DNA from 3 places in the Alicyclobacillus sp. TC genome. Region 1 is predicted to be linked to each of the others. Evidence: riboswitches for the same ligand, from Rfam matches in the RefSeq annotation. Region 1 holds a riboswitch; each other region holds the start of a gene.
What was found. A riboswitch is a leader RNA that binds a small molecule or an ion and turns the genes downstream of it on or off. The one in region 1 is predicted to bind cyclic di-GMP.
Positions count from the first base shown of each region.

Region 1 (7,488 bases):
ATTGCCACGACAGGCCAAGGGTTCCAAACCTTCTCGAATAATCACACGATTGATTTTTACAACATGGTACCAGGAGATTACGTGGGTTCTTATGTGGTGGTGCAAAACACAGGTAGTGTGAATGAAGTGGTAGACATTAATACTCAGGCTCATGGTCCAATCTTCTGGGATGATGGACTCAACAATGGGAAAGAGACAACGCTCAACGGATATAAAAAGGGTTCATTGCCATCAAGTGCTTCACCCGTAGCTTCTACAGCACAGTCGACGTACGCTGATTTCTGGCAACCGCGCTTACTCTCGAATGGTCCTCAGGTGATGGGCGGGGATTGGGAATCGGTAGATTATCCTGATACCAAACAAAATTCGCAGTATGAACACGATAATCATCCTGCGAGTTATACATTGAATTACCAGATATATAATGAGCAACCGACTGTTACTATGAATGCGACAAACAGTAGCACACAGGCACCCACGTTCACTGTGACAGGTAGTAATGGCCAAACATTGACACCTGCAAGTGACATCATTGCAAACACGATTACTTATACGTACAACCAGGCCGGATACAATCCGGCAACAGGACAGGATTATCCACAACAGACGGGGACGTTTATGAACGGACAGACGCCGTTCAGTGGGTCGTCGGACGTTCAGGGTATAGTCCTTCAACCTGGGCAATATATGGTGGTTGAATACACGGGCCAATTGCCGATACATGCAGGAAATGACTATCAAGACGCATGGGGTACTGCACAGGTAGTATTCAATGCTGCACAGTGGGAAAATAACCATAACGATGACCAAAATCCAATTCTGACTTCGCCTACCAGTCCTACTCAAAACACGTCAAGCACTGGTACAACTTCTGGAAGTGGTTCTGTTCCGACATCCCCAAGTGGGAATGGACCAACATCCGGAACAGGTAATCCAGGAGTACCATCATCATCCCCAAGTGGGAATGGACCAACATCCGGAACAGGTACTCCAGGAGTACCATCATCATCCCCAAGTGGTAATGATTCTACCACATTATCACCTAATCCACCTATAAATTTCATAAGCTAATCACCTGCGATTTATTGTTAGAGCCATTTGTGCACTTCTGTATTTGAAAGTTCCCTGCCGAAAGTGGACCCTTTCGGCAGGGCTCCCTGATATTTCACTGACAAGTCTGCAGTCTTTGGCAATGAATCCATAGAATCATTGTTCATTACGCAAAGAGTGCAGATTTGAAAAAATCTTCCACACGTTTGGCGTACAGATTTTTAGTCAATCCATTTATATTCTGCATTTTATCAAAAGGCTGTTCAGTAGTAGGGGGCGTGTTGTTTCATGAAGAAAAGTTGGCTATATTATCTTGGCTTATCTACAATGTCTGCAATGGTTCCGATAGGCATAAGTGGAACCTATGCATTGTTCACACACCAGACGCAATCATCCCCTGTATCTTTTGGAACGGGGACTGTGCAAGTGGAATTAAAGCAAGACACAAACCATTCATTACTCATCGAACCATACGATAGTACAGATTATTCAGCATTTTTGAATAATCATTTTCAACCTCATCGAGATATTCTTTATATGGTTACAAATACGGGTACGGTGAATGAATGGGTTAGATTAGATTCAGCAGCTACTTTATATTTAGGTGGAAATCCTAACGCGGCACATGAATTGGCGGGTAGTTATAAAATTTTAACTTTGCCATCTACCAACGATGAAAAGGATCTTGTTCAATCCTTAATAGAAGACTTACAAAATCAGCAATGGACGGTTGGTAGCACGGAAACATCCTTAGCTAATCTTGATATATCTTCTTTTGCGCCGCGTTGTCAGCAATGGTTATTGCAATTGCCAACAATGATTCAAAATCAGTCTCATTTAACAGGTTGTTTAGCCTATATGACAAACGGCCAATGGTCCCCTGAACAACAACAAATTCTGCAAAATTATTGTCAACAATTCTTTTCTTCTTTGCAGTCGGAAGGATACCATACAGTAGCGGATATCCCTGAAGTTGCGTGGCAATCTTTTTTCCAATCTCTTTTTTCTCAATTAAATGCTAGCAAGCTGAAACAAGAAGTTGTAGCAGGTGGAAATGATCCGTCATGTACTGTCCTGGCTTCAGGCTCTTTACTTTTTTCTCAAATATTTTCTTTGGGAAACACCAATTGGAATCAGTTACAACAATCCATTCCACTATCACTTCCTAATGCAGTAGATTCCGTTGCAGGAAGTGCAGCATATTCGAATACCACCTGGTTTCCTCTAGCTCCGGGACAAACTGCAGTAGTAGTCTATCAACTTTATGTACAGGATACTTCCCCGCTTGGAGAGGCTGGCTGCAAAAATTCCTCGCCATTTGTACCGAATACGTCTAGCAACACATTAATGACTTGGGCTTATGTAGTGCAACATGAGAATGTTTCGCAAATTTCAAATTAGAGAGTTTTCGTAAAGTAGGGTTGTAGTTGAAAGGAAGTGAGTGCAAGATGAGTCGATTGCGTCTTCCTAAACGATTCATAGCCGTGGCAGGAAGTACGTTAGTGGGCATTTTATTGCTGTCGGATGGATTATTTCGCATGACTGCTTTGGCCGATCCGTCTCTTACGTCTTCATTTTCTGGTGGTTTAGCTTTTACACAATATGCTGATGGAAGTCATATTTTTTCTAATGTTCATCACTTAGTGCCCGGGGATACACGCACAGGTTCTGTAGAAATCATGAACGAAACAAATGTTACTGAGCAAGTGGTCTTTACAACAAAACTATGGGGACCTTTGTTTTCAAATAATGGTCATACAGGCACAACTTTGTCCAGCACCTATATCTCCAAAGACTATTCAGGAACAGGATATCAAAAAGCGTTTGAATATGATAATTTTCCACCGCATATGAGTGATACGGCTTATGTCGTTGGGGATGAAGAAGCTACCATTCAAACACAGGGTCCTTTTTCTCAAACAGTACAATCCAAACCTTTTACTTTATTGGAAGGTCAATCCTTGCTCATTCAGTACACGCTTCAATGGCCTTTAAGCGCTCATAATGATTATCAGGGGCTTTAGGCTATATGCAAGTGCAAGTTCAAGCGATTCCCGTGGGCACACCTTCTAATCCGTCAGGTCCGACAACGCCCAATAGACCACCTCAGCCCAATTTACCCAATGGAGGAAATCCTCCTGTTACTGTAACGCAGCCCAATCCATCAGGAGGGAATGCACCGCCGATTAGAGAACCAGGTTCTGGAAACGGAAGTCAAGGGGAGTTTCTAGCATTTCTAGTCACCCGTCAGGCGGGCATTCAGAAGGACAAACAGTTCATGTCATTCCCATTTCATCTCCTGGTCAATCTTCTGTCATTGGAGCAACATCTCCCGTGACTGGGGTACCTGTATTGGAAACTTTAGCCGAAGCTTTGAGTTTTATTCTGCTTGGCATAGGAATGCTTTTCTTAGGGAGTCGATTGCGAAAAGAGAGATAGGGATATTGAAAATCATTTCTAAATAGAGAATTTCCAAATAAAAATCCTCATTGCGCAAGAAATGAGGATTAAACATTTGATTTATGCCACTGATACGGATTATATAAAAAATTAAGAATCCCTTTTATCCTGGATTTTTTTCCATCTTTGATATTCAACAAATTGTTTGAATTCTTCAATATCAATCCCGGAAAGTTTTGCTTCTCTAGCAATTTCTAGCCATTCTTCATCAAGCCCGTATGGATTTTCTGAATCCACCGTGGATACCACATCCACAGGTAATAACTCCACCAAGGGAATTTGAAAGACATGAGAAAGTTTTTCCAAAACTTGAATGGACGGGTTTTGTTGTTTGTCTCGTTCAATCATACTTAGGTATGACTTGGCTACCCCAGAACGCTCAGACAACTCATTGAGCGACCAACCACGAGATTTTCGTAAGGCTTGTATGCGTTTGCCAATCACAGATGTCTCCCCGCCCACTCCATGTGTAAATTTTAAATAAAAGTGAATCATTTCATACTATTGACATTATTCCTTCAAGACAACGTTTGGATAGTGCGGGAAGAGAGGAAGCGTCTGACTTCTTCTTTCGTTAAACCAAAGTCTCGAGCCATTGCCATTAAACCTTCCCAATCCTGTAAGCTTTCAGTATCCCTTTTGTTCTCTTTGTCTGTCATTGTTTTAGGCTGAATGTTGTGCAATTCCCTTTACCCCATTTCGGTAAGATTTCCTACCGAACCCTTGCAACTCAGCCATCCTGGCTTAATTTTATATTTTTCCATCCAGGACCCGCAGTTTTGCGTCCCTGTCTTTCAACAGGTTTGCCCTCAAGGAACTAGGATACGTTCATTATACGAAACAGATTGTGCTTCGACAATCTAAAAATGTTCCGATTGGACTCATATCTATATTTTGAAACGAAAGAGATTGAATTGAAACATTTGGAACATTATTTCCGTTTACAATACTTTCGAGCACCGTAAGCATATGTCCTGTCGTCATAACGGTGAACGGGGAAATGCAAAGCGACGGGATCGAGAAAGGAAAAGAAACGTTTAAACAGAGATGAGCGTTACAAACAGGCTAACACAGTTGAAATATGAAAATATAGAAAGCCAATATGTTTTGCGGGTAGAGGTAAGGGATACGAACGGAATATTCATGAGAGAGATGAACGAATGAGAACTAACAGAAAATCAATCAAGGAATTAAAAAATTGGCGCTGCACCGCTCATATATGGACGGACAGCGCTCATCTCTTTAACAATAGCTCCCTTCAAACGGTTGAACTTGGTCCGGAATATGCGTCTCATTGAAAGATTGTGCAGGCAGATTAAAAAATTGATCCGTAATGCTAATAAGTGGGCGCAATACTTGTAGATTGAGTATATTTATAATCCCAAGTGGAATGAAAGATTTTCCAGTGCATACCATCCCAAACTTTGTTTCATGCATGTGGTTCCAAGTTTTGATGTTGAATAGGATTGTAAGCTTTTCCGCCAATCACTTGAGAACGTAATCGTTTTATTAACAAGAGAATCGTTAAAAGCTTGTATTTTGGCAGGCGTAAAGAACTGTATTCCTGAAATAGCAGAAAGTGAAAGAACTCCAATGGCGAAGTACCTAGAATAAGTTCCTTTTGTTATCAAAATAAGAGATTTACTAGTTATCTGTTGATTTTATATACAAATACCAATAAATACTATAAATAATTTAATTATAAAAATGGGTTTCATGAGCTAGTATTTAGGGGAAGAAATATAAATTTACTCATGGACCATGAGTCCAATGAGTCTAGTATTTGTGGTATTTATGCAATTGGACGGGGGAATTATTCCTTTGAACAGTCTATTTCTTTTAACAAGTTTTTAGCTCGAACCATTCTTTCTTGATATTGCAATTTCATTGCTTGAACATTTTCTACTTTTCGATTCATTTTTTCAATCAACTCTTCTAGTATTTGAATAAAATTTTGGACGATCCGTTTTTGTTCTTCTATATTTTCATTTTGCTCTTGAAAATTCTTCTTTAATTCTTGCAAGGATTGTTCAGCAGACAACGTTTCTTGAATCTCTTGCAGTGAAATGCCGAGATGCTCTTTTAAACGCAATATTTGCTGCAGCATGTCTATCGTTTTTTCATCGTAAAGTCGATGACCTCCATTTGTGCGTGCTGCTGCAGAAATGAGTCCAACTTCCTCATAGTAACGAAGCGTTCTTGGTGTGATACCAAGCTGTTTGGCAACGTTGTCGATAGTCAAAAAGTATTTATCCTGTTGTGCCAATCATATACCTCCGTTTCTTATCTAAGCTGATTTTGGTTGTATTCTTTCCTTCTACAGGACATGGCTCTAGGTTATCCTACAGAAAAGAAAATATATTCGAGTTGATTGCGATTTACACTTGGTCTAGGATATTATACAAGTTATTCAGTTAACGTCAACGTAAATTAGTTGCATGTTTTCATTGTTCATAAGGAGGTGAAACCCAAGCTGTGAAAAATCAGCTTGGGATAGATGAAGATAGCCAATGGAGTCGAAATGCTGGAATTGGAAATGAATATAATGGGGAGGAAAAATTTAATTCATCCAACACTCTTTTACGATGATTCACAAGCCATATTAGTAGACGCGGGCATGCCCGGGCAACTCAATGAAATTCGCGAAGCGGTGGAAAAAGCGGGAGTGTCGTTTGAAACGATAACTGCCGTTATTTTAACGCATCAGGATATCGATCACGTTGGAAGCATTGAAAGTTTAATCAAGGAGCTTCCAAAGTCGATTACTGTCTATGCTCACGCGGAGGATAAACCTTACATTGAAGGTGAAAAAGAACCTATCAAAATGAATCGCCAACGTGTTGCTCAGATGTTGGAACAAGTACCAGCAGAGATGCGCAGTCAGGTGGAGAGTATCTTTTTGAATCCTCCCCAAGCTAAAGTCAATCAAACAGTAGAAGATGGAGAGTGGCTTCCGTTTTTTGGAGGTTTGCAAGTGATATACACCCCAGGGCACACACCTGGTCATATCAGTCTCTACCATCGTAATAGTAAGACGCTGGTTACGGGGGACGCGATGGTGAGTGAGAATGGGAAGCTTCTTGGACCCAGCGCACAGGCAACACCAGATATGGAAGAGGCGCTGAAGTCTCTAAAAAAATTTGCTGCCTTAGATATTGAACAAGTCGTTTGCTATCACGGTGGTTTATGTAATTTTCAAGTCAACGAACAAATTGCAAACTTAGTCAAGTGAAGAATTGAGCGTTGGGGGTGTTTAGCAATTGCCTATGAGTCAAACTGCTCTTCTTGTTATGGATATGCAAAATGGCATTGTTTCACGTTTCGCAGAAGATCCTAGCGTGCTTGAACCGTTTAAGCATGCGGTGGCTTTGGCGAGAAAATCAGAAGTTATGGTGATTTTTGTGAGGGTCGCGTTTCGTCCTGGTTATCCTGAAATTAGCAGTCGAAATTTATCATTTTCTAGAATTGCCAAAAATCCAAACGACATGATTCAATCTGAATTTTCAACCCAAATTCACGAGTCCGTAGCACCGCAACCTGAAGAAGCTGTTGTTACGAAACTGCGTGTGAGTGCTTTTACAGGTAGTGATTTAGAAGTGCTGTTGCGTGCCCAACACATTGAGCGCTTAGTTCTTTGTGGTATTGCCACTAGTGGCGTCGTACTTTCGACGTTGCGTGAAGCGGCTGACAAAGATTATGAGTTGGTGGTTCTTGCTGACGCCTGTTTAGATGCTGATGAAGAAGTGCATCGAGTATTAATAGAAAAAGTTTTTCCTAGGCAAGCCGAGGTCATGACAGTGGCAGAATGGGCAAAGATGCTCGATGGACGATTGAATTGAATTCATCACCATATCAGTTACAAGATCCCATCTCTATGTTCAGCATAGGCGGTGAGCGGTTCACTTTTGGTCGGTTCATTCCATCGAAAGAGGAGAGATAGCATGCTATCTTTGTCGTTAGCCAACAGGACGGCTGTAG
Region 1 covers NZ_CP044434.1:590,836-598,323, forward strand. The annotation lists gene FY534_RS02885 (TasA family protein) at 1-1,071, shown strand, start outside; gene FY534_RS02890 (hypothetical protein) at 1,339-2,451, shown strand; gene FY534_RS02895 (hypothetical protein) at 2,499-3,074, shown strand; gene FY534_RS02900 (hypothetical protein) at 3,080-3,388, shown strand; gene FY534_RS02905 (helix-turn-helix domain-containing protein) at 3,601-3,954, opposite strand; gene sinI (DNA-binding anti-repressor SinI) at 4,029-4,169, opposite strand; cyclic di-GMP riboswitch class I at 4,232-4,328, opposite strand; gene FY534_RS02915 (helix-turn-helix domain-containing protein) at 5,324-5,776, opposite strand; gene FY534_RS02920 (MBL fold metallo-hydrolase) at 6,008-6,742, shown strand; gene FY534_RS02925 (cysteine hydrolase family protein) at 6,777-7,349, shown strand; gene FY534_RS02930 (3-hydroxybutyrate dehydrogenase) at 7,452-7,488, shown strand, end outside.

Region 2 (7,488 bases), 830 kb from region 1:
ATCGTTGCAGGCTGTCATGGACGCAATTCATGGCTGGGATCCAGTCGGTTCAGCTCTCTACTATTTCAACCCGGCAACCTCTACGTCACCCTGGATATGGGGTAAACCAGAAATTACAAAAATAGGTAACCAAATTTTCTCGCAATAATGGATGCCCAACAAATTTTAAAAAATGGGTTGCAACTTTCATATAGACGACATAAGATGAACTATAGAAGTTGCCCACAGGAAAGATTGTGATCTGGATAAAACCTTACTGTGCGGCATTTTTCTTTCAAAAAAAGTTTCTCTAGGCTAATTTTGATTCACAAACGAAATATTGATGATGCAACCAATCCCATTCAATTTGGATGAAGTGCAACTATAGGAAAAGAGGTGATCTTTTGAACGCGCGTGAGAATACCTCCAGAGCACTGGATCGTTGGAAAGTTATGGATGCTAAAACAAAAGGTAAATACGCACGTTTACTTTGGTTGTTGATTGGTCCAGGTGTACTGGTAATGTTGGGTGAGAATGACGCACCTTCCATGCTCTCTTACTCTGCTTCCGGTTCACAATATGGAATCGGCGTGTTTCTTCCGTTTGTTGTTCTAACTTTTTTGATGGCCTTTGTGGTTCAAGAAATTACTGTCCGACTTGGAGCCGTGTCCAAAGCAGGACATGCGGAATTGATATACAAACGTTTTGGACGATTTTGGGGCAATTTTGCCATGATAGATTTGATTTTCACCAATTTCCTAACACTTATTACCGAGTTTGTCGGTGTGGTGGCTGGAGCTAGCTATTTTCATATTTCTAAATTTATAGCTATCCCTGTTGCCATTGTAATCATTCTTTTGGCCTATAGTTTCCGCCGTTACTGGTCATGGGAAAGAATTACCATGGCATTGGCTCTCTTTAATCTAGTGTTTATTCCCATTGCAGTGCTAGCTCACCCCGACTGGAGTGCGGTAGGAAAGTCTTTTCTGACATTTCAACCGTTTCCTGCCGGTGGGCTCAATAACAATAATCTGGTCATCTTTCTTTCTGATATCGGCGCCACAATCACTCCCTGGATGCTCTTTTTCCAGCAAGGCGCTGTTACAGATAAAGGTTTATCGAAACACGATATACGCCACGGCCAACTGGACACTTTGCTTGGCGCAATTTTAGCTACACTAGCTGCAGTGGCTTGCATCATTGCTACATCGCCTTTGTTTATTCATCACATGAACAGCGCGTCGTTTGGCGCAGCTCAGTTTGCGCAAGCTCTCCAACCGTACATTGGGCGAACAGGTTCCACTTTGTTTGCGATGGGAATTATGGAAGCTGGACTTGTAGCTGCTACTGCCATTTCAACTTCTTCTGCTTACGCTTATGGTGAAGTTCAGAGGAAAAATCATAGCTTGAACAGTTCATTTAAAGAAGCGAAACCTTTTTACCTAACACTATTCGCCATTGTTCTGGTGGCAGGAGGCATTGTGCTCATCCCCCATTTCCCACTAGAATGGGTGGTACTCATTGTCAACGTGATTGCCGTACTCACCATGCCGCCAGCATTAGGCTTTCTACTTCTGCTCGTCAATGACAAGGAGATTATGGGCGAATACCGCAACAAAGCATGGGCCAACACATTAGCAATCAGTATCGGCGTCTTCATTTGCATAGCTGGTATCCTGTACGCTTTGACAGCCATTTTCCCCAACTTCACGTTATAAGAGGTGAACAGCATGACAACAACTTCCATAGCGACGAACGATACAAGTTCTGTTACAATACGAACACAAAGAGAGATGGAGAAGCATCCGGAGCTTGTTGAAGCGTTGCTCACTGAACAAAAAGAAGCGATGCAGCGCTTGGAAAATATGGGCCGTATGCCACTCGGCTGGGGATTAAAGACCTTAATTTGGGGTCTGCGGCTTTACGTTGTTTTCATGTTGGTTGCCGTAGCATTCACGGTTGTCAATAACCTTCGATAAATGACTCGAATGGTTGAGACAACGCGCAACCAACATCAATGATGTCCGCACAAAATCCGCGAACCCAGCGGTCGAGGCGGAGAGGAGTGTTGCTCGGTGTCCACCACCCCGAGTCAGGAAGACTATATTGAAGCCATTTGGATTCTGATTCAAAATAAAGGTTATGCACGAGTTACCGATATTGCTGACCGACTCGGTATCAATAATGCTTCGGTTTCCAAAATGATTCAAAAATTAGATGAAGATGGACTGTTGATTTACGAGCGTTACCGAGGCCTTAACCTAACACAAGAAGGCTATTCCCTTGGTTTGCATCTATCCAAACGACATCAGATGTTGGAGTCTTTTCTTCAATCGCTTGGTCTCACGGACACAGAGGAGATTGACCGAACGGTGGAAGGTATTGAACATTATTTTTCACGCAACGCCATGAAAAAAATCAGCAACCTGATGGAGTTTATTGAAGCTCATCCCGAATGGTGGGAAGAATTCAATCAATGGTCCAAACAAAAAAGCTAAGGCGCATTACCTGCGTCTTAGCTTTTTGAATCATCTTATGAAGGTTTATTTGTATAAACCCCATCCAGGAACACATCATTAAGCTGCGATTACGATTACTGAATACTGCCCACCAGGCGATTATCAGGCAGATGGCTAGTCTCCAGAGAAACAGTTTCTGTCATATATTCGTTGGACAATAAAGTGTTGGGTCCCTGATTGGGACTATCCCAAGTCGGATCCATGACTACCCAACGGCCTCCCACGTCCGCTTGAAGCCACTCATGATTATCTTCCGCACTATTGACTGGGGCTTTACCAATTACAGTTTCTGCGGGAATGCCAACTGATTTCATCATCGTTGCTGCTAATTCCGCAATCTCTTCGCAAACACCACTACGCAAAGAATACGCTGATGCAACATCTTCAAACAAATACTTGCCCCCATCTACCATGGACCAATCATACGACATGCTCTCACTGGCATAATTTGCAATAGCAGCCGCAGCCGTTTCTGGAGATGGAGAATTGGCGAAAATTTGGCTCGCTATCTTACTGGCATCCGGATTTACATTTCCATCCATAAACGCCGAATACAGTAACGCCTTTCTGGACTCACTTGTTGGCGGTCCATTGACAGAAAGTGTATATCCCCCTTGCCATGTGTAATCTCCAGAAGTATTTAGCTGGCGATAAAATTGAGAAATATAGGAAATGTTAATACTTCCAGTAAAAGGAGAACGAATATCTGCCGAGAATTCGTGATTTTGCACAGGGAGAAGATAATTCCATATACCTTGTCCACTGTTACTGGATAGCTGAACGACAACATGAGATTCATTCCCCATGACCGTTCCCTGTACAGGAATCCAGTCTGTATTGGCTATGGGGTTGTACTCTACATATTGAATATCACCCGTCTCGCCAGTAGCTAACGCTGATCCGGCATCAGTTGCAGAGAAGGGCTGTACACCTGTCCATTGAGATGATTCAGGAGAAATTCGACCAGTTAGTTGTTGTAACCCTACTATCAGTACCAAAGGCACACTGTACTGACCCTCGGAGCTAGCTTGCACTGTATAAATACCAGGCTCACTCGCTGTGAAAACAGCCATTTGGACGGTTTTGGAGCCATACGTCCAAAGCTCATCTGGTGAATCCGGCACAATGGCAGCATCAGGACTATTGACCAACCAACGAACGGAAGTCAGATTTTTGTCCCCTGTATAGGCCATTAAGTATAACGACTCTCCAGGTTGAATATTAAGCAGTGTTTGCGTCCCACTCTCTGTATAAGGTACACTGCTGGCTTGTATATAAAAGTCATTGCTAGCTCTTGACCAATACATACTATCGGATTGTGCTTGATTGGGAAAATGGGGTGCGGAAAGACCATCTGCGAAAACTTGTGGCGCACAGAACGCCCCTATGGAAAGTGTTGAAATCGTTGCTACCCCTACAGCCCATCCATGCTTTGCCATGTCTATTTTTCCTCCAAAGCCACCACACCGCGTGGTGCCGAATGTCTGCACAGCATTGACTGGGGGGATGCAGACATTCGGAGGGTGAGCAGCGGTGCCGAAGCAAAGGACAACCAGCCTTGGGTTTGGAGAAAAAAGAGCAATCTCCCCAGGGAAGATTGCTCTTTAACATCAGCAACCATGGCAGCCCGGCTATCATAGGTATGAACCCGTAGACCCGAAGCTTTGCGTCCCAGCATTTCTACTGGTTTGCCCTGAGCATCGTTGGTGGAATATGCGAATTGATGTCTACTATTCTATCAAACATACGAAAATTGTAAATAGGTGTCGAAGTTTTTTGTCTATTTTATTTTAAATAGAACAGAAAAGAGCATTTGTCCTGTTGGCCGAGTATTGATTTTTTCAATGCTCTTTCAATATTTCTAACATATAATCATTCCCATGGAACAGCCCTAACCCCCTTACAGCGATCCGATTGGATCGCTCTTTTTTTAACAGTTGCAGCAAATCGATAGGATAGGTATTCTGCTAGCAGAGCATGCTGCAGAGGTGAAAGACGTGCGCAGATATAGTCGCCCTACAGAAGAAAGAAAAACTTTACGGGAATGGGAACAAAGCTACGGTCTGTGGATTCTGGATATGGATGGATTTGATCTCTCAGATCATGAACTGTTTCAAAAGCGTATGACGAAAAGTGAATTCTTAGCTGGACTCGCCTATTGTACAGCGTTACGACGCACAGATGTACATTCAAACGCCATGGAAGAATTACCGGAAGCCAACGCTGAGCGCCCCGTCGTCTATTCAGGATGGAAGCGCAAAGAGCGGATCTCCGGTGCGGAAAATGCATCTACAATAGAAAAACCACGATTGGATAACCAGCCACCAGACACGAATACAACCTTTTACAGTCCACAAACACTGTCGCGTAAACGTCAAACGATTCGTTGGCGCTTACTTTGTGTGGTACCGCTTCCTTATCTGTCTATCTGGGGCGCTACACTCATCAAAGAAAAACTAGAACGCTATTTGCGAATCCGCTGGTATTGGTGGGCCTGTATACTTTTGCTCGATCTCGGTGTCATCTCTTTTGCCCCCATTGTTTCAGTCCTGATTGCTTTTCTTTATCCATGGTACCTTGTTGCAGCCGGTTTCGCCCGCCTGTTTGGCTGGTTGCGGGAGCACATACTTAACCTCTTCCACCAATCCAGTTTAACAGGCATGGGTCTCCATACTCCGCTGAATGCTCCCTTTCTCTCTAATATAACGGTGGATGGGAATCCAGCAAATCTTTATTTCCATTTTAGTACCGCTCTTGCCTCTTCTTTTGTTTGGGGTTCTATGTGGGTGAGTATTTCTGCATTATTAAACCTTTTACGTCGTTTATCTTCTTCAAAATCAAACCGCGCCCGCTCATGAACCGAATGGCTCATTGGCTGGGCACGGCTACATAGAAAATTCTTCTGCATTATCTTTCTGATTAACCTTTAACCGATCCCGCCAGTAGTCCTCGAACAAAATATTTACCCAGGAAGATATAAACAATCAACGTTGGAATCGACGCAATCAAGGCACTGGCCATCTGCTCGTTAAATTGCACCGTTTGACTGCCCGCGATATTGACAAGGGCTACTGTCACAGGCTGATGAGGTGGATTGGTCACAGCCACGGCAAAGAGGAAGTTATTCCATACTTGTGTAAACTCCCAAATTCCCGCTACCACAAATCCAGAAATAGAAAGCGGCAAAATGATATGCCGATAAATCCCCCAATATCCTGTTCCGTCAATTTGCGCAGATTCAATAATATCCGTTGGAATCGAAGCGTAAAAATTACGGAATATAAGTGTACAAATAGGAATTCCATACACCACGTGAACCAAAATCAGGCCAGGAATCGTGTTGTACAGAGAAATCAAATCAAGTACTTTCAAGAGCGGAATCAATACGCTTTGATAAGGAATAAACATTCCAAACAATATGAGAAAGAACACCACATTGGCGCCTTTAAACTTCCATTTAGATAATGCGTAGCCATTAATGGAGCCAAACAGTGACGCCAAGATGGTGGCAGGAATGGCCAACATAAAGCTGTTACCAAAATTAGGACCTAAAGCATGCCAAGCAGCACCAAGCGCTTGTAAACTCCATTGGTGTGGAAGCCACCACATTTGCGACAAACTGACTTCTGTATTGGTTTTAAAACTGGTAACCAAAACAACATATACGGGAATGAGGTAAAAACAGGCAATGAGCAGCAGCAATACGTAGAGCAGCCCGCGATTGATTCTTCGAATCGCCAACATGGTTTACTCCTCCTCCCGTAGAGTCGAAATGAGATAGGGAATGATAAAGAGAGCTATCAAAATTAACATGACAATGGAAATAACCGCACCTTGCGCAAACTGATCTCCCTGATAGGTCGTTTGAAACATATTCATACTTGGCATGTCTGTGACAAAATCTTGTCCGGGACCTGTCATGGCATAAATCAAGCCAAACACCTTCAAGGATGCTGCAGTCAAAATAATAATGATGGTTGTTGTCGTGGCCTTCAATTGCGGGAGAATGACTGACCAAAAAGTTCTCCAGGCATTAGCACCGTCAATTTTTGCCGCCTCTTTTAATTCATCAGGTATACCGCGTAATCCAGCAAGATATACGGCCATTGCAAAGCCTGACATCTGCCAAACGGATGCTATCAACACAGCCAAAAGAGCAATAGGAATACCAATTTGAATTTGTCCACCCGGAATACCTGGAACTATTCGAGTACTGAGAAACCATTGAGGCACATGTTTAAGTCCAAAAGCTTTTAATATCAAGTTCACGCCAGTGTCTGGATTCAGCAGCCAAGACCAAACAACACCCGTGGCAACTGCAGAAATCGCCATGGGAAAGAGATAGAGACTGCGGAAAAAAGACTCCGCTTTAATGCGCTGATCAATTAATAATGCCAGACACAAGCCTACAATCAGACAGATGAGAATGAATAGAATAGTAAAAACAACCATATTCCGAATATCTGATTGAAAACGAAACGTTTGAAAGACTATCTGATAATTCTTTAAACCTACGGAAAGAAAATTGGGAATGATGCTGTTCCAAGCGGTTGTTGAAACCCAACCCGTCCAGCCAATAAAACCATACACAAAAATGAGTAAGAGAATCATGGACGGAATCAACGTGATCATAGACCAAATTTTCCCTGACGAGAGCCGTTTTCTCCGACGTTCAGGTCCTGTTTTGGCTAATTGCACATCCACCACTTGACTCAAGCGCTCTCACCTGCCAATCTCACAGATTCTTAGCGGACTATACCGCTGCAAAAAGGTTCCCCGCCTGGCTTTTGCACAGACGGGGCAGCCTTCTTCTTTTTTAGCATCCAAGCAGTTTAGCTCAAAGGATTGGTTTGAGCCGCATTCTCAATAGATTGAATAAACTGCTTGGTATTGTGGTTTGTAACAAAAATGGCCATAGCATTCTCAAAGGCTGTAGTAAAGCCTGGGTTTACAGCACCCTGACCAATACACAGTGTGAGTTGGTCTTTTT
Region 2 covers NZ_CP044434.1:2,571,077-2,578,564, forward strand. The annotation lists gene sleB (spore cortex-lytic enzyme) at 1-148, shown strand, start outside; gene FY534_RS12620 (NRAMP family divalent metal transporter) at 384-1,697, shown strand; gene FY534_RS12625 (hypothetical protein) at 1,710-1,958, shown strand; gene mntR (transcriptional regulator MntR) at 2,055-2,477, shown strand; gene FY534_RS12635 (transglutaminase domain-containing protein) at 2,573-3,937, opposite strand; cyclic di-GMP riboswitch class I at 4,117-4,201, opposite strand; gene FY534_RS12640 (hypothetical protein) at 4,496-5,356, shown strand; gene FY534_RS12645 (carbohydrate ABC transporter permease) at 5,418-6,239, opposite strand; gene FY534_RS12650 (carbohydrate ABC transporter permease) at 6,246-7,130, opposite strand; gene FY534_RS12655 (ABC transporter substrate-binding protein) at 7,331-7,488, opposite strand, start outside.
Region 2: it holds a riboswitch for cyclic di-GMP, as region 1 does, so the genes downstream of both, FY534_RS12635 (transglutaminase domain-containing protein) here and sinI (DNA-binding anti-repressor SinI) in region 1, are expected to answer to the same signal.

Region 3 (7,488 bases), 800 kb from region 1:
ACAAACACTCATGACATGCGGAAGATAGGACACATCCTGGCGGGAGAGCGAGATAAGAACGTGATCGACCAAATGCTCATGAAGTACATCATCAAGATTGTCTATAGTATTCAGTACAGGCAAGGCAGGTTTTTCACGAGTGATAAAACTTGCCCCCTGCGGTAAAACACATCCTAGTACATGATAGCCAAACCAGGGATGCGCATCCATGGCTTCAATAAACCGCGCTGTGGCAGGCGTATAACCGACGAGCAAAATAAATTTCTTGTTAAAACCGCGACTGCGCAACAAACTGAGCGTACTGCGGACAGCTATTCTCTCCACAACAATGAGCGACGCATAGACAACTGCAAATAAAATCAGAACGGCACGCGAAAATTGAGCCAAATGGAGAAAATAGAGCAAACTCATGAAAAACAACATGCCGAAAAACAGCGAACGAATGAGCGCCGCACCTTCTTGAAAAAAGGTGCGAGAACGAATGGGTTTATATAGGCCACCTATCCAGTTAGCCAGCCAGAAGAGCGGCAAACTGATCAAAATGGCCGGCAAAAAGCTAGCCAACGGTTCATGTCCGCGGTAAGGAAGAAGTCCAGTATCAAATTTGATACGCCAAGCGACAAAAAACGACAAAATGACAATGCAGGCGTCTATGATCTGAAACATACGATTCCAGAAGACCTGGTAGGTTCGAAACAACGGTTTCCCTCCTGCGCCTTCAACCCTTTACCATGCTTGTTCTATCTCTTTACTCAGGTTATCCGAAATTTTAAGATTTGACAAAGTTTCACTGTGTACAGTATAGCGAAGTGATCAACTTTTTTGAAGGTGATTCTAACGTGTCAATGAAAAATTCTGTCAAACTGTGTTTTGACTTCTATGATGAAAACAACCAGCCTGAACAACTTTACTTCTCTCAACCCATCAAAATTTTTGCCGCACACCATCTATCCGAAGTACGGCCTGTCCTCCAAAATGTTGAATTATGGAGTCGCTCAGGCTATTACGCAGCCGGTTTTCTGAGTTATGAAGCCGCCCCAGCTTTTGACGACGCTTATCAAGTCTGTGCGCAGCAAACAGAACTGCCACTAGCTTGGTTTGCCATTTTTGCAGACGTCCAGCATTTACATTTAACTGCAAAATCTCCGCAGACTGCTTCCATAAATTTGCCCAATCCATGGACGCCGTCCAAGACGGAACAGCAATTTGCGGATGATCTCGATACGATAAGACGGTTGATTGAAGCCGGCGAAACCTATCAGATGAACTACACTTATCGGTTGCATACCATTTTGAATGAAAATCCGCAGACTCTCTATGAATACTGGAAAGAACAGCAAAATTGCCCGTATGCAGCTTATTTAGAATTTCCCGGTTGGCGTCTGCTTTCTTTCTCACCTGAACTGTTTTTCCGTACCTCTACATCTAGAGAAAATTCTGAACGTATTCTTTTGACCAAACCGATGAAAGGAACCGCCGAGAAAGGTCGATGGCTGGAGGAAACCCTGTACAACAGAGATTGGCTGAAGCAATCCGAAAAAAATCGAGCGGAAAATGTAATGATTGTCGACTTGCTGCGCAACGATATGAGCCGAATTTGTAAAATCGGCAGCGTACATGTACCTGTGCTGTTTGAAATTGAAGAATATCCTACCGTTTGGCAAATGACCTCCACCATTTGTGGAAACTTGCAACTCAACGTCCGTTTGGAAGACATTTTTAGCGCCTTGTTCCCTTGCGGGTCGATTACTGGAGCGCCCAAAATTCAAACGATGCGGCGTATTGCTGAGTTGGAAGCTGAACCGCGCGGAGTTTACTGTGGAGCTATTGGCTATGTCAAACCAGGCGGAGACGCGATATTCAACGTGGCCATTCGTACCGTTACATTGCATCAAAAGGGAAACACTTGGCAAGCGGAGTACGGTGTTGGCGGAGGCATAACCATAGATTCTACACCAACCGAAGAGTGGCGTGAGACTCAGGCTAAAACAGCATTTCTCAGACAAAATCGTTCACCTTTTTACCACAAGGAATTTGCTTTACTAGAAACACTCTTACTGCAAGATGGACAGTTTGTGCTACTAGAGGAACATATGGAAAGATTGCGATCATCCGCAGCTTTTTTCCATTTTCCTTTGCCAGAAGAACGCATTCTGGCTGATTTGCATTCACTGAGCATTGCCAGTTTTCATGAAGCAGCTTTGCGCGTACGTCTGACTGTGGATGCAAAAGGAGGATATGATATCAACTTCCAACCTACAGAACGTATGCACGGGAGAACCGATGCACTGCCAAACCCAGAAAGCACCAGACAAAACCCTGTCTTCAAAATCATGCTTGCCCAAAACCCCGTGGACTCAACAAACTTGTTTCTCTATCACAAAACAACCTATCGGAACCTTTATCAAGTACACGTTTCAACCAATCCTAACGTACTTGATACTTTACTTTGGAATGAGCGTGGTGAAGTAACTGAATTCACGATTGGTAATTTAGTCGTATGGGATAAGGGTCGCTATTGGACACCCCATCGCCATTGTGGCCTTTTAGCAGGTACGCTGCGCCAACATCTTTTAAAACGAGGACTTGTAGAAGAAAGCGTGCTGTCGTTGGACGACGTGTTGCATGCGGAGCATCTGTGGTTTATCAATTCGGTTCGCGGATGGAGAAAGGTTGAAATATGCAAAAATATTTAATTATATTCTATTTTTTATAGACAAGCCCGAATAGAATGATTATGATAAAGACAAATTTAAGAATTAAATTTAACATGTGTCAAAGGCAAACCTGTGGAAATGCAGGGACGCAAAGCTAAAGGGGCTAAAGCGAGAGAATCGCCATGCTTGCCAGTTGCCACTCATGAATGATGACGTGGTTTAACTGGCAATCAGGTGTCCTCCAGCCTGTCTGCCAGTTTTTCTTTTCTTTCAAGCCAGATTCAATAGCTTACTGGCTTCATCCATCGAAGTAAAAGGGGTTGGGTAAACTTGATGAAGAAATGGTTCAGTCAATTACAGCCAGACAAAAAATCTCTCCTTACCGGTGCAGTCGTTGGTACGCTCTTTGGCTCGCTGCTTGCGGGAGGTGCTGTGTTTGCAGCTACCAGCAACTTTGTCCAGGCTCAGAAAGAAATCGCGAATTACGACGGCATCAAGGGCAGTGCTCTTGTTTATGGCGGCACAACTTATGCTGAACTTTATGCCGTACAGCAAGTGCTCCAAAAACAAGGTATTGTGAACCAGTGGAATGGCGACGTCAAAAACTTCTCTATGGATTCTCCATCACAGAGCCTACAACAACTTTCCAGTGAGAACAGCAACCTAGATCAACAGGTAGGAGATTTTAAAGATATTCTCAAAAGTATTGAGAAACTTCCGAGCAATGACCAGCAACAAGTATTGAATCAATTAAATGGATTGCTTAGCAGTACGAGTACGTCCACCAATACAAGCACATCGGATAACAGCACGAGTGATTTAAATGTTTGGGCCAAAGGATTGTTAAGAGCTGAACAAGAAACGGAAGGAAATCCGGGCAACGCAAACTCAGTTCTGCAAAACCTGATTCAACAATTTTCTCAAAAACATGGAGATCACGGCAACAGTCAAGATCATCAAAATGATGGACAAGACGGACAAAACAATTCACAACAGAATAACGGCAGTAATTCAGGAGACGGGTCAACTACAGGATCAGTCTATGGCAATACAGGGGATAACTCCGGAGATTAAGGGGCAAGCATGACATTTGACCGTGTACTGCTATGATAAATATCTCGCCAACAGAGAAACAAGCGGTTTCAACGTTTCAGCAACGATTCCAGCTTTGGCGAAACAAACCGGTACACGGTCAATTGTCCTTTACGCTCATGTTTGGATTGATGCATAGCTTCGTTTGCAGCCAAAATCAAGTCTTCCAGCGTCTCCACTTGCACCGGATAACAGGCGGCCCCTACACTAACCGCGCCCTCAATGGTCTGCCCAGCGATGGTATATTGTCCACTCAACGCGCGAACGAGACGTTGTCCTACCAGATTACACTCTTCCAGTCCGTGTATTCGGCAGAGCACAATAAATTCATCTCCACCGTGGCGCACAACCACATCTCTTTGGCGCACCGCTCCACGTAAACGTTCTGAAAATTGCACCAAAAACGCATCGCCTGCGTCATGACCATAACGATCATTGATAAATTTAAAATTATCGCAGTCAATATAAAAAAGTCCATATGTTGCGCGAGAATTACGAAGAAGTCGCAGGCACCGATCTAAGTATCGACGATTGTGGAGCTTAGTCAGCGGATCGCGATAGGCAGCCTTTTTCAGTTTCTTTTCATAGCGTTTACGCTCAGATATATCACGTATAGTCAGAAGAAAATAGCGATGCTCAGCAAGCCGCTGCGGAAGAGGGTCAACGACCACTTCGCCGCACCAGCCTTCAAAATCCATATCCATCACATGCCGCCCGCTGTTTTGCGTTACAGTGCGCATAAGTGGAATGAGTTGTTCGAGAACATGGATACTGTGCACATCATGCAAAGAACGTCCAGTAAGTCCCTGCCATCCCCCAATACGCGCTTCCGCTGATGGGTTGCCAAAAATGTAAGTATATTCACCATCTGGCCCCTGGCGGACAACCGCCAACGGATCGGACATATGTTTGAGAATGTCGGAAAGCAAATCCAAGTGTTCGTACAGCGCTAATTGCGCAGCATCACTCGCGGCCATTTCCAGCCCTTCCTCTCCTAACCGCTCACTGGTTTCCATCGGTGAACGGCGACGATGAACAGCATCTTCACCAGAGAGGGCAGGATTTACTTCACGTCGAACCTTGGGTGGCCATTCCTTGGAGGCATGGGCATCCTCAGAATTCAACAAAGATTTGGCTTGTGGAATTTTGAGCACGTCCATTTCCCCTTTTCCCTCCGACAATCTCTCATCTTTTTTTATAAATACTAGTCATTGTATGGAATATCCACTAATGGGAAGACAAACTTTCTCCTATTGTACAGTTAGCTTATAGAATTCTCAATATCTTATGCACAAAAGGTTCATTCTATTTTTAGAATTAAAAAATCCCCCGCAAAACTAGGACACTGTCTTGCGGAGGATCGATCTATATAGAAAGCACATTACTTCAGGGAATTCAGATCTTTTTGCAAGTCTGAATAGTAGGCGTTGGATTTTGGCACTACTTTCAAAGCCTGTTGAAGAGTTTGCTTGGCTGCTTGTTTTTGGTTCAGTTGTATCTGTACGAGATATAAGTTAAGCCACGCAACTCCGTATGTTGGACCTATTTGTGTAGCTTTTTTGTAATACGCTAGTGCCTGGCTTGGCTGTTTCAACCCCCGGAAATAGACATTACCTATATTGTTTAAAGGAATTGGGTCTTTAGGGTTTAATTGAGCCGCCTTCTGATAATAAGTGATGGCTTTCTCAAACTGCTGGTTATCAAAAGCACTAATACCTGCATCCATCTGCGCCTTCTCGCTCTTAGGTTGCGCCTTGGCCGCGTTCTCAAATTTTTTAAGATTTGCTGCGCCATAATATGCGGTAGCGCCTACCATGACTCCTCCGGGTGTCTTGATGGCCTGGTTAGCAGTCTTTTGAACCTGCTTGGCCGCTTGATTGGCCGTTTGATTGACAGTGCCACAACCAGCAACTAGACCGAGTGTAGCTACAGTTGTCAGGGATAAAAGAAGTTTTTTCATTTTTCTTGTCACCTCTCCTCGCTTTGGGCTTGTCTCAGAAATATTTCTCTGTATGGAAACACTTAGCCCATGCTTGCTAGCCCGAATGCTTAATGAAATGCAAAACAGGCTGCGATTCATTTCCAGCCCTTCTTACTATAACCGAGCTTGTCCAAAGGGCAAAGTCAAAAAGGCTCGGTTTCAACAAAATGTGACATTTTTCGATCTAGCTTTCCTTGCCCCGTGATACAATACACATGATTCGAACACAGTATTGGAGGAATTGTCCGTTGCAGTCATCCAGCATCCGAAATTTGAGTCAACATCTTTTTTGGATTGCGCTATCCGCTTTCATTGCCTGGATGCCTTTTTATAACAATGGCGTCTTTTTTAGCCGCGGTCACGCGCATATCGATCTCGTTTTGCTTATTCTGCTTTCATTCTATCTTGTCTTTCGAATCATTTCTTGGTTTGTGGACAAGCCCTCAACCGGGGAAAAACCTTTATACGTACATCTAAGTTGGTTTGATGTAGCTTTTGCTGTGTATGTTATCCTTTATCTCCTCTCGCTTTTTTATGCAGCCAGCCTGCCGCTGGCAGTTGAGGGCGCTCTGGATGCTTTAGCGCTTATCTTTCCCTTTGCGCTGATGCGTAATTATGGGCACTTCTCGCTTGCATCAACTTATCTATTGTGTGCACTCGGGATTTCGTCTATAGGTATCAATGCTATTGGCTTTGCCAACGGCTGGGGGCAACTATTATTTCCAAGCGCTATCACTCTTTCACCAAGTCTGCAAGTATCGTCTGTTTTCCAGTACCATAACACGTACGCGTCATTTGTAACGGCGATTGGACTTGGACTAATGGCGTATTGCGCACTTTCACCACGATGGATTATGTTGCGCGCGTTTTTTACAGGCATGGCCGCTCTTGATTTTGCTGGCTTGCTTCTTTCTGATTCTCGTGGCGCATTACTGTTTTTTGTTATTGTCCTCATCTGTCTTTTGATTGGACTAAAGACACAAGAAGGCAGCCAGGTTGCCCGTTCGCGATTTCTGCTCTTTTTTGCCGCTGCATGGGTGGGAGCTGGTTTATCTTACACGCTTCTACGCTCAGCCATTTTGCATCAGGATGTTGGTAACGGCTGGATTGCCTTTGTCATTGGAATCGTACTGCCAATTTTTTTAGTTCTCGCTTTTTCTGTTCCCTTTCGAGACTATACGAGCGTTCTCCTATCTGCCAAAAAAACTCTACCTATTATTACCACGGTCTATATTGTCGGTATCCTTGGCATAGCCGCTATGAAGTCAAAAAGTTTTCTACACAAGATTCACAGCTATCATGTCCATCAATTGTCAGTCATACAACGTTTTATTTTTTGGCGAGACGGATTGCGTATTTTTGCCTACAACCCTATCAGTGGAAAAGGTTACGGAGCATGGGCGGCCATGTTTGAAAGAGTAGAATCCTACCCATATTACAGCACGCAGGTACACTCGTTTTTCATGGACACCTTAATGAATATTGGCATCTTGGGAATCTGTGCCCTGCTCTTCGTCTTATGGCCACTCTTGCGAACTGTGATTGCCCCATGGCGCACCATTCTTGAGACAGATGTCTCTATTGCTGGCAGACGGGCACTATCCGTTATGGCTTTGATGCTGTTTGCCCACAGTCTGATGGATTGGGATTTTGCCTTTCTTTCCATGGAATTTCTGTTTTTCCTCGGTGTCGGATCTGCTTTTTCCTTGCGATCACATCTATCTGGACAAGGATTCTCTGTTCCTTTACATGGTTGGT
Region 3 covers NZ_CP044434.1:2,599,612-2,607,099, forward strand. The annotation lists gene FY534_RS12740 (undecaprenyl-phosphate glucose phosphotransferase) at 1-699, opposite strand, end outside; gene pabB (aminodeoxychorismate synthase component I) at 846-2,696, shown strand; cyclic di-GMP riboswitch class I at 2,771-2,858, shown strand; gene FY534_RS12750 (hypothetical protein) at 2,988-3,731, shown strand; gene FY534_RS12755 (sensor domain-containing diguanylate cyclase) at 3,800-4,909, opposite strand; gene FY534_RS12760 (tetratricopeptide repeat protein) at 5,131-5,709, opposite strand; gene FY534_RS12765 (O-antigen ligase family protein) at 5,979-7,488, shown strand, end outside.
Region 3: it holds a riboswitch for cyclic di-GMP, as region 1 does, so the genes downstream of both, FY534_RS12750 (hypothetical protein) here and sinI (DNA-binding anti-repressor SinI) in region 1, are expected to answer to the same signal.